2 regions of the Martinezella lusitana genome follow, and region 1 is predicted to be linked to the other one. Evidence: predicted binding sites of a transcription regulator. Region 1 holds the regulator's gene; the other holds the start of a gene.
The links. Region 1 encodes PhoB, which activates phosphate uptake and scavenging genes when phosphate is short. Its sites were predicted from a motif close to TGTCATNNANCTGTCAT; they were not measured.
Positions count from the first base shown of each region.

Region 2: the regulator PhoB is predicted to act here: its motif matches at 1,513-1,529, upstream of HB780_RS31975 (alpha-D-ribose 1-methylphosphonate 5-triphosphate diphosphatase).

Region 1 covers NZ_CP050308.1:3,056,008-3,059,344, forward strand. The annotation lists gene pstA (phosphate ABC transporter permease PstA) at 1-213, shown strand, start outside; gene pstB (phosphate ABC transporter ATP-binding protein PstB) at 228-1,043, shown strand; gene phoU (phosphate signaling complex protein PhoU) at 1,095-1,808, shown strand; gene phoB (phosphate regulon transcriptional regulator PhoB) at 1,840-2,523, shown strand; gene HB780_RS28480 (GcrA family cell cycle regulator) at 2,611-3,147, opposite strand.
Region 2 covers NZ_CP050308.1:3,762,847-3,766,183, reverse strand. The annotation lists gene purN (phosphoribosylglycinamide formyltransferase) at 1-303, shown strand, start outside; gene HB780_RS31975 (alpha-D-ribose 1-methylphosphonate 5-triphosphate diphosphatase) at 316-1,485, opposite strand; gene HB780_RS31970 (NUDIX domain-containing protein) at 1,633-2,226, opposite strand; gene HB780_RS31965 (molybdopterin-containing oxidoreductase family protein) at 2,223-3,337, opposite strand, start outside.

The DNA.
Region 1 (3,337 bases):
TTGATCGGCATGGTCGCCTTTGTCGCCAATTATCCGACGTCGCCGCTCGATCCGGCGACGGCCCTGCCGGTGCAGATCTACATGTGGGCGAGCGAAGCCGAACGCGCCTTTGTCGAGCGAACCTCCGGGGCCATTATCGTCCTGCTCTTCTTCCTTGTTGCGATGAACATCGGGGCCATCCTGCTGCGTCGTCGCTTCGAGCGGCGCTGGTAGAGGGAGAAGACGGAATGAACATGATGACGGAAGCCGCAGGCGAGAAGGCATTGGCCAGGAAGATGACGACGATCCCCTACAAGATGATCGGTCACGATGTCTCGGTCTATTATGGTGACAAGCGCGCGCTGTTCGGTGTGGACCTGAACATCCGCGTCAATACGGTCACCGCGCTGATCGGCCCGTCCGGCTGCGGCAAGTCCACCTTCCTGCGCTGCTTGAACCGCATGAATGACACGATCGACACCTGCCGCGTCACCGGCAAGATCACGCTCGACGATCAGGATGTCTATGACAGCGCCATCGACGTCGTGGAGCTGCGCGCCCGCGTCGGCATGGTGTTCCAGAAGCCCAATCCCTTCCCGAAGTCGATCTACGAGAACGTCGCTTATGGCCCGCGCATTCACGGGCTTCACCGCTCCAAGGCCGATCTCGATCATATCGTCGAAACCAGCCTGCAGAAGGCCGGTCTCTGGGGCGAGGTGAAGGATCGGCTGCAGGAAGCCGGAACCAGTCTGTCCGGCGGCCAGCAACAGCGCCTCTGCATCGCTCGTGCCGTCGCCGTCAGCCCGGAAGTCATTCTCATGGACGAGCCGTGCTCGGCGCTCGATCCCATCGCCACGGCCAAGGTCGAGGAACTGATTCACGAGCTGCGGGAAAACTTCACGATCGTCATCGTGACGCATTCCATGCAGCAGGCAGCCCGTGTCTCGCAACGCACCGCAATGTTTCACCTCGGCCATTTGGTCGAGGAGAACGATACCGATAAGATGTTCACTAATCCCGACGATTTCCGCACGCAGGATTACATCATGGGCCGTTTTGGTTGATGATGTCCCGCGCGCGGCTACCATCACAAGTTTCACCCTGAGGATAGAAAAATGGTCTCTACTCACATTCTCTCTGCCTACGACGAAGACCTGAAGTTCCTGACGCGCCGCATTGCCGAAATGGGCGGCCTGGCGGAGCAGATGGTCAGCGACAGCGTCCGCGCGCTGGTGCACGGCGATGTTGCTCTTGCGCAAAAGGTCATCTCCGACGACGTCGTCCTCGACCATGCCGAACGCGAAGTCGGCGACAAGGCAATCGTCACCATTGCTCGCCGGCAGCCGATGGCCGCCGACCTGCGCGAAATCATGGGCTCCATTCGCATCGCCGCCGATCTGGAGCGCGTTGGCGACCTCGGCAAGAACACCGCCAAGCGCGTCATCGCCGTGCAGGGCACCGGCGTTCCGCGCAGCCTGGCGCGGGGTATTGAGCATCTTTCCGAACTGGCGCTCAGCCAGCTCAAGGAAGTACTCGACGTCTACACGACCCGTTCGCCAGACAAGGCCGTGTCGATCCGTGAGCGCGACGAGGAAATCGACGCGATGTACACCTCGCTCTTCCGCGAGATGCTGACCTACATGATGGAAGATCCGCGCAACATCACCACCTGCACGCATCTTCTCTTCTGCGCCAAGAACATCGAGCGCATCGGCGACCATGCCACCAACATCGCCGAGACGATCTATTACATGGCGACCGGCAGCCAGCCCGAGGGCGAGCGCCCGAAAGACGATACCGCCAACACCGTCGGTGCGCTGACGGAATAACGAAGACGCCAAGAAAGGAGACCAGAGACACATGGTTCCGAGAGTTGCTGTTGTAGAAGACGAAGAAGCGCTCAGCGTTCTGCTGCGCTACAATCTGGAGGCCGAAGGCTTCGAGGTCGATACCATTCTGAGAGGAGACGAAGCCGAACTTCGCCTCCAGGAGCGCATCCCCGATCTTCTGATCCTTGACTGGATGCTCCCCGGCGTGTCGGGTATCGAGCTCTGCCGCCGGCTGCGCATGCGGCCGGAAACGGAGCGCCTGCCGATCATCATGCTCACCGCCCGCGGCGAGGAAAGCGAGCGCGTACGCGGCCTTTCCACCGGCGCCGACGATTATGTCGTCAAGCCGTTCTCGACGCCGGAGCTGATGGCTCGCGTCAAGGCGATGCTGCGCCGTGCCCGTCCGGAGGTCCTCTCCACGGTTCTGCGCTGTGGCGATATCGAACTGGACCGCGAGACCCATCGCGTCCACCGCAAGAGCCGCGAAGTGCGGTTGGGGCCGACGGAATTCCGCCTGCTGGAATTCCTGATGGCTTCGCCGAGCCGCGTCTTCTCGCGGTCGCAACTCCTCGACGGTGTCTGGGGACATGACATCTATGTCGACGAACGCACTGTCGACGTCCATGTCGGACGCCTGCGCAAGGCGCTGAACTTCTCCAATATGCAGGATGTCATCCGCACCGTTCGCGGCGCGGGTTATTCCATGGAAGCCTGAGCGGGAAACCGGTCAGCCATCCAACATAGCGGCGGAAACAGAAAACGGGCCTTTCGGCCCGTTTCTTTCATTCAGCTATAAGGCATCTCAGCCGCGCGGTTGAGCCGCAGGCCGGCGCCGTTCATGCACCGGCTGGTAGGCCAGGCGCTGATGGTAGCCGCAATAGGGCGATGCATCCGGGCTATCATTGCCGCAGAAGTGGAAATCATCCTTCAGCGGATCGCCGACCGGCCACTTGCAGGTGCGTTCGGTAAGTTCCGTTAGACCGAGGCGGCGCGAGATCGGAACGACCACATTGGAGGCCGGACGATATTCGATCTCGTTGACCGTATCGATCTCGACTTCTTCCTTGAGCATCGTTGCGCCCTGCTGACGGGTAACCGTGCGGGTTGCAACGCGCGAGGCGTAGTTCGGTGCGCGCGGCGCCGAAGTGTTGCGCTTCTGTGCCCGGGCCGCAGTTGCCGTGCCGCCTGCCTTCGCTCGGCCCGGCAGGCTCAAGCGATGTACCTTGCCGATGACGGCGTTACGGCTGACACCACCGAGCTGTGCCGCGATCTGGCTCGCGCTCAAACCCTCGGACCACAGCTTCTTCAGCTTCTCGACGCGTTCGTCTGTCCAATTCATGCCCTGTCTCCGCTGTCGCGTTTCCGATGGCAGAATCCTTCACCATTGCCTCAGATGGGATCGAGGCACGAAACGCTTAAAAAATTGTGGTGACTAGTTCCGCCGCATGCAGTCTAGTAATTGAGATTTAACCTAGTGTGAGGCTGACTCCGTGACAAGAGTCGCATGATTCCTGGGGAATCGATTTCGG
Region 2 (3,337 bases), 710 kb from region 1:
CATCAGCGCGCCATCGACGCCGGCCAGCGGATCGCCGGCTGCACTGTGCATTTCGTCACTGAAGGCATGGACGAAGGCCCGGTGATCGGCCAGGCGGCCGTGCCGGTGCTCACCGACGACACCGCCGACGCACTGGCGACGCGCGTGCTCACGATAGAGCACCGGCTCTATCCGCAGTCACTACGGCTGCTGGCGGAAGGCAAGGTACGGATGGAAAGCGGCAAGGCCGTTACCACGGCAAAGGCACCGGCTGCCGCCGGCCAGCAGATCTTGTCACTGCTCGGCGACGTCAGCCGGATCTAGTCGAACTTCCCCTCAGGCAGCCATGGCCATCAGCGGATGCAGCGTGCCGTCGCTATAAACGACGCGGCCGTTGCGGAAAGTGGTGCGGATGCGATGAACCGCACCATGCTCGACAGCTACCAGATCGGCTTTCTGGCCGATGGCGATCGCGCCGCGATCCGTCAGGCCGGCAGAGCGCGCGGCATTTGCCGTCGCCATGGCAACAGCCGCAGGCAGTCCGCCGCTGGCAACCTCGGCAATCTTGAAGATCGCCGGCACGAAGGCGGCCGGGTGGTAATCGGCGGCGATGATGCCGAGCAGGCCCGCTTTCGCCGCATCGAGAGCACTCAGATTGCCCGACATGGACTGACCGCGCAGCGCGTTCGGTGCGCCCATCAGCGTCCAGAGGCCGCGACGGTGCGCCTCTTCGGCGGCCGGCAGCGTCACAGGGAACTCGCTGATCGTGACGCCGAGATCATGCATCTCGGCGACCTTCTCGGCGCTGTCATCATCATGCGATGCGAGCGACAGCTTATGCTTCAAGGACAGGCCGACAATGTCGTGCAGCTTGCGCTCGATATCCGGATCCTGCCGCATGGCAATACGACGGGCCACCATCTGCTCTGCCGCCTCTCGCGACATGGAACGGCGCTCGGACATGCTTAGGATATAGGCCTCGATATTGTTGTATTGCCCCTGCCCCGGCGTGTGGTCGGTCAGCGACACCATGTCGACGACGCCATCCTCCAGCAGCCGCTCCAGCGTCGGCGCGGCGCCGACATTGGTGATCTCGTAGCGGGCGTGGACGCGGTGGTCGATCAGCAGGTTATCACGCAGGCTGCTGATACCCTTGATCACCGCCGAGGTGGTCTCCAGCGAGCGCACATGGCCATAGACGCTTTCGGTGGCGAAGGAGACAGCTGCGTAGGCGGTGGTGACGCCGGCAGCCGCAAGCTTCTTGTCGAGTTCGTGGATGCCGAAATCGATCGGCATCGTCGCGTTCGGGCGCGGCGCGATTTCGCGCTCGATCATATCGCCATGCAGATCGACAAAGCCGGGCATCAGCAGCCGTCCGCCACCATCGAAAGTCGCGTTCGCCACCCGTTCGGTGCGGATCTCGGCAATCACGCCGTCCTCGATGCGAATGGAACCCTGATCGACCACCTCATTGGGAAGAACGAGCGTGAAATTGCTGAGCCACATCGGCTTTCTCCTGAAATAGCGTCAATCGTATCAAATATATGACAATGGTCCGGACCTATCCGGCGATCGCCTCCCGATAGGCGCAATTCGTGACACCGTGATGAAGATCGCGGCACCGATTGACGGTGCACTCGCACACCAAACAATTTACCCCAAGCTTGTCTTGTTCAAGGCGGCCCATTGCAACAACATGACCGTCTTGGCGTCGTAGATCTCGCCGGCTTCGATCATCGCCACCGCATCGGCCAAACGGACTTCGAGCACCTCGATATCCTCGTGTTCGTCGGTCAAGCCGCCGCCCTCGGCGACACGGTCCGTGGTGTCGACAACAGCGGCGAAGAAATGGATGATTTCGGTGACCGCGCCGGGCGAGGTGAATGTCTTGAAAAGAAACCTGATATCGCGGACGCGGAAACCGGTTTCCTCCATCGCCTCGCGGCGGATTGCTTCTTCCGGATGATCGCCATCGAGTAAGCCGGCCGGGACTTCGATCATCCAGGCGGGAAATCCGGTGAGATAGGCCGGCAGGCGGAACTGCCGCACGAGGATGACCGTCTCGCGCTTGGGATCATAGAGCAGGATGCAGGCGGCCGGCGTGCGGTGATAGATCTCCCGCTTCAGCCGGTGCGTCTCGCCGGCGGAATCCGTATAGTCGATGTCGTAGCTGCTGAGCCGCGTCCATTGATCCGAGAGCGTCGTCTCGTTGACGATCTCGACCTTGGCTTTCTCGAACTTCGTCATCTCACATCCTTGCGCAGCCAGACCTTGTTGTCGTGAACGGCAGCACCTCCATAGGGCGCAACGGGATCGGCGCCGGTAAGCACATTGATCCCCTCGCCGTCCACATGCGCCTTGTTCGGCCACAGCCCCTCGGCGATCAGCACGCCGGGTTTCACTTCCGTCGTAATGCGCGCATGGATGCGGATATCGCCCCTGACATTGCCGATCTGCACGAGATCACCATCGATAACGTCAAGCGCCGTGGCGTCCGCCGGATTGATCATCACCTCCGGGCGGCCTTCCTTCTGGCGTGAGGTCTTGGTTTCGGCAAAGCTCGAATTGAGGAAATTGCGCGCCGGCGAAGTCGCGAGACGGAAGGGGTGATCCTCATCGGCAACTTCGATGACATCGACCTGATCCGGAAATTCCGGCAGTTCGATGTGCGGGCCAAGCAGGCCAACGGCGTCCGGCGGGCGGTTCGGAGCGGGCTGGTTGACCCAGTCGGGACGGAAACGGAACCTGCCGTCGGAATGGGCGAAGCCGTTGAGGAAGTGCGCCTCCTCGAAAGCCGGCTGGCGGTCGAACCATTTGTGCTCGAGGAAGTAGTCGTAGTCCGGCAGGTCGCTATCCGACAGGAGACGGTCGACCATTTCGCGCGCGGAGAAACCAAAGCCTGGACGATCGGCGACGCCAAGGCGTTTCGCCAGCTCCTCGATGACGAAGAGATTGCTGCGCACCGTCGAAGGCGGCTCGACCAGCTTGGGGCCGAGCAGGATGTGGTTCTGGCCGCCGGCACGGTAGATATCGTCATGCTCGACGAACATGGTGGCCGGGATGACGATATCGGCCATCTCGGCGGTATCCGTCATGAATTGCTCGTGCACTGCGACGAAAAGATCGTTGCGGGCAAAGCCGCGCTTCACCAGCCGCTGTTCTGGCGCGATGTTCACCGGATTGGTGTTCTGGATCAGCATGGCCGTCACCGGCCCGCGATGACGTAGCGCCACGGCATCGCCTGTGAGCGCCCGGCCGATCTGCGACTGGTCGATCATGCGGATATCCTGATCCAGCATCGACCGGCCGGTCAACTCACTGCTGTCCATGCGAAAAATATCGCTGTTGGAATGAAAGG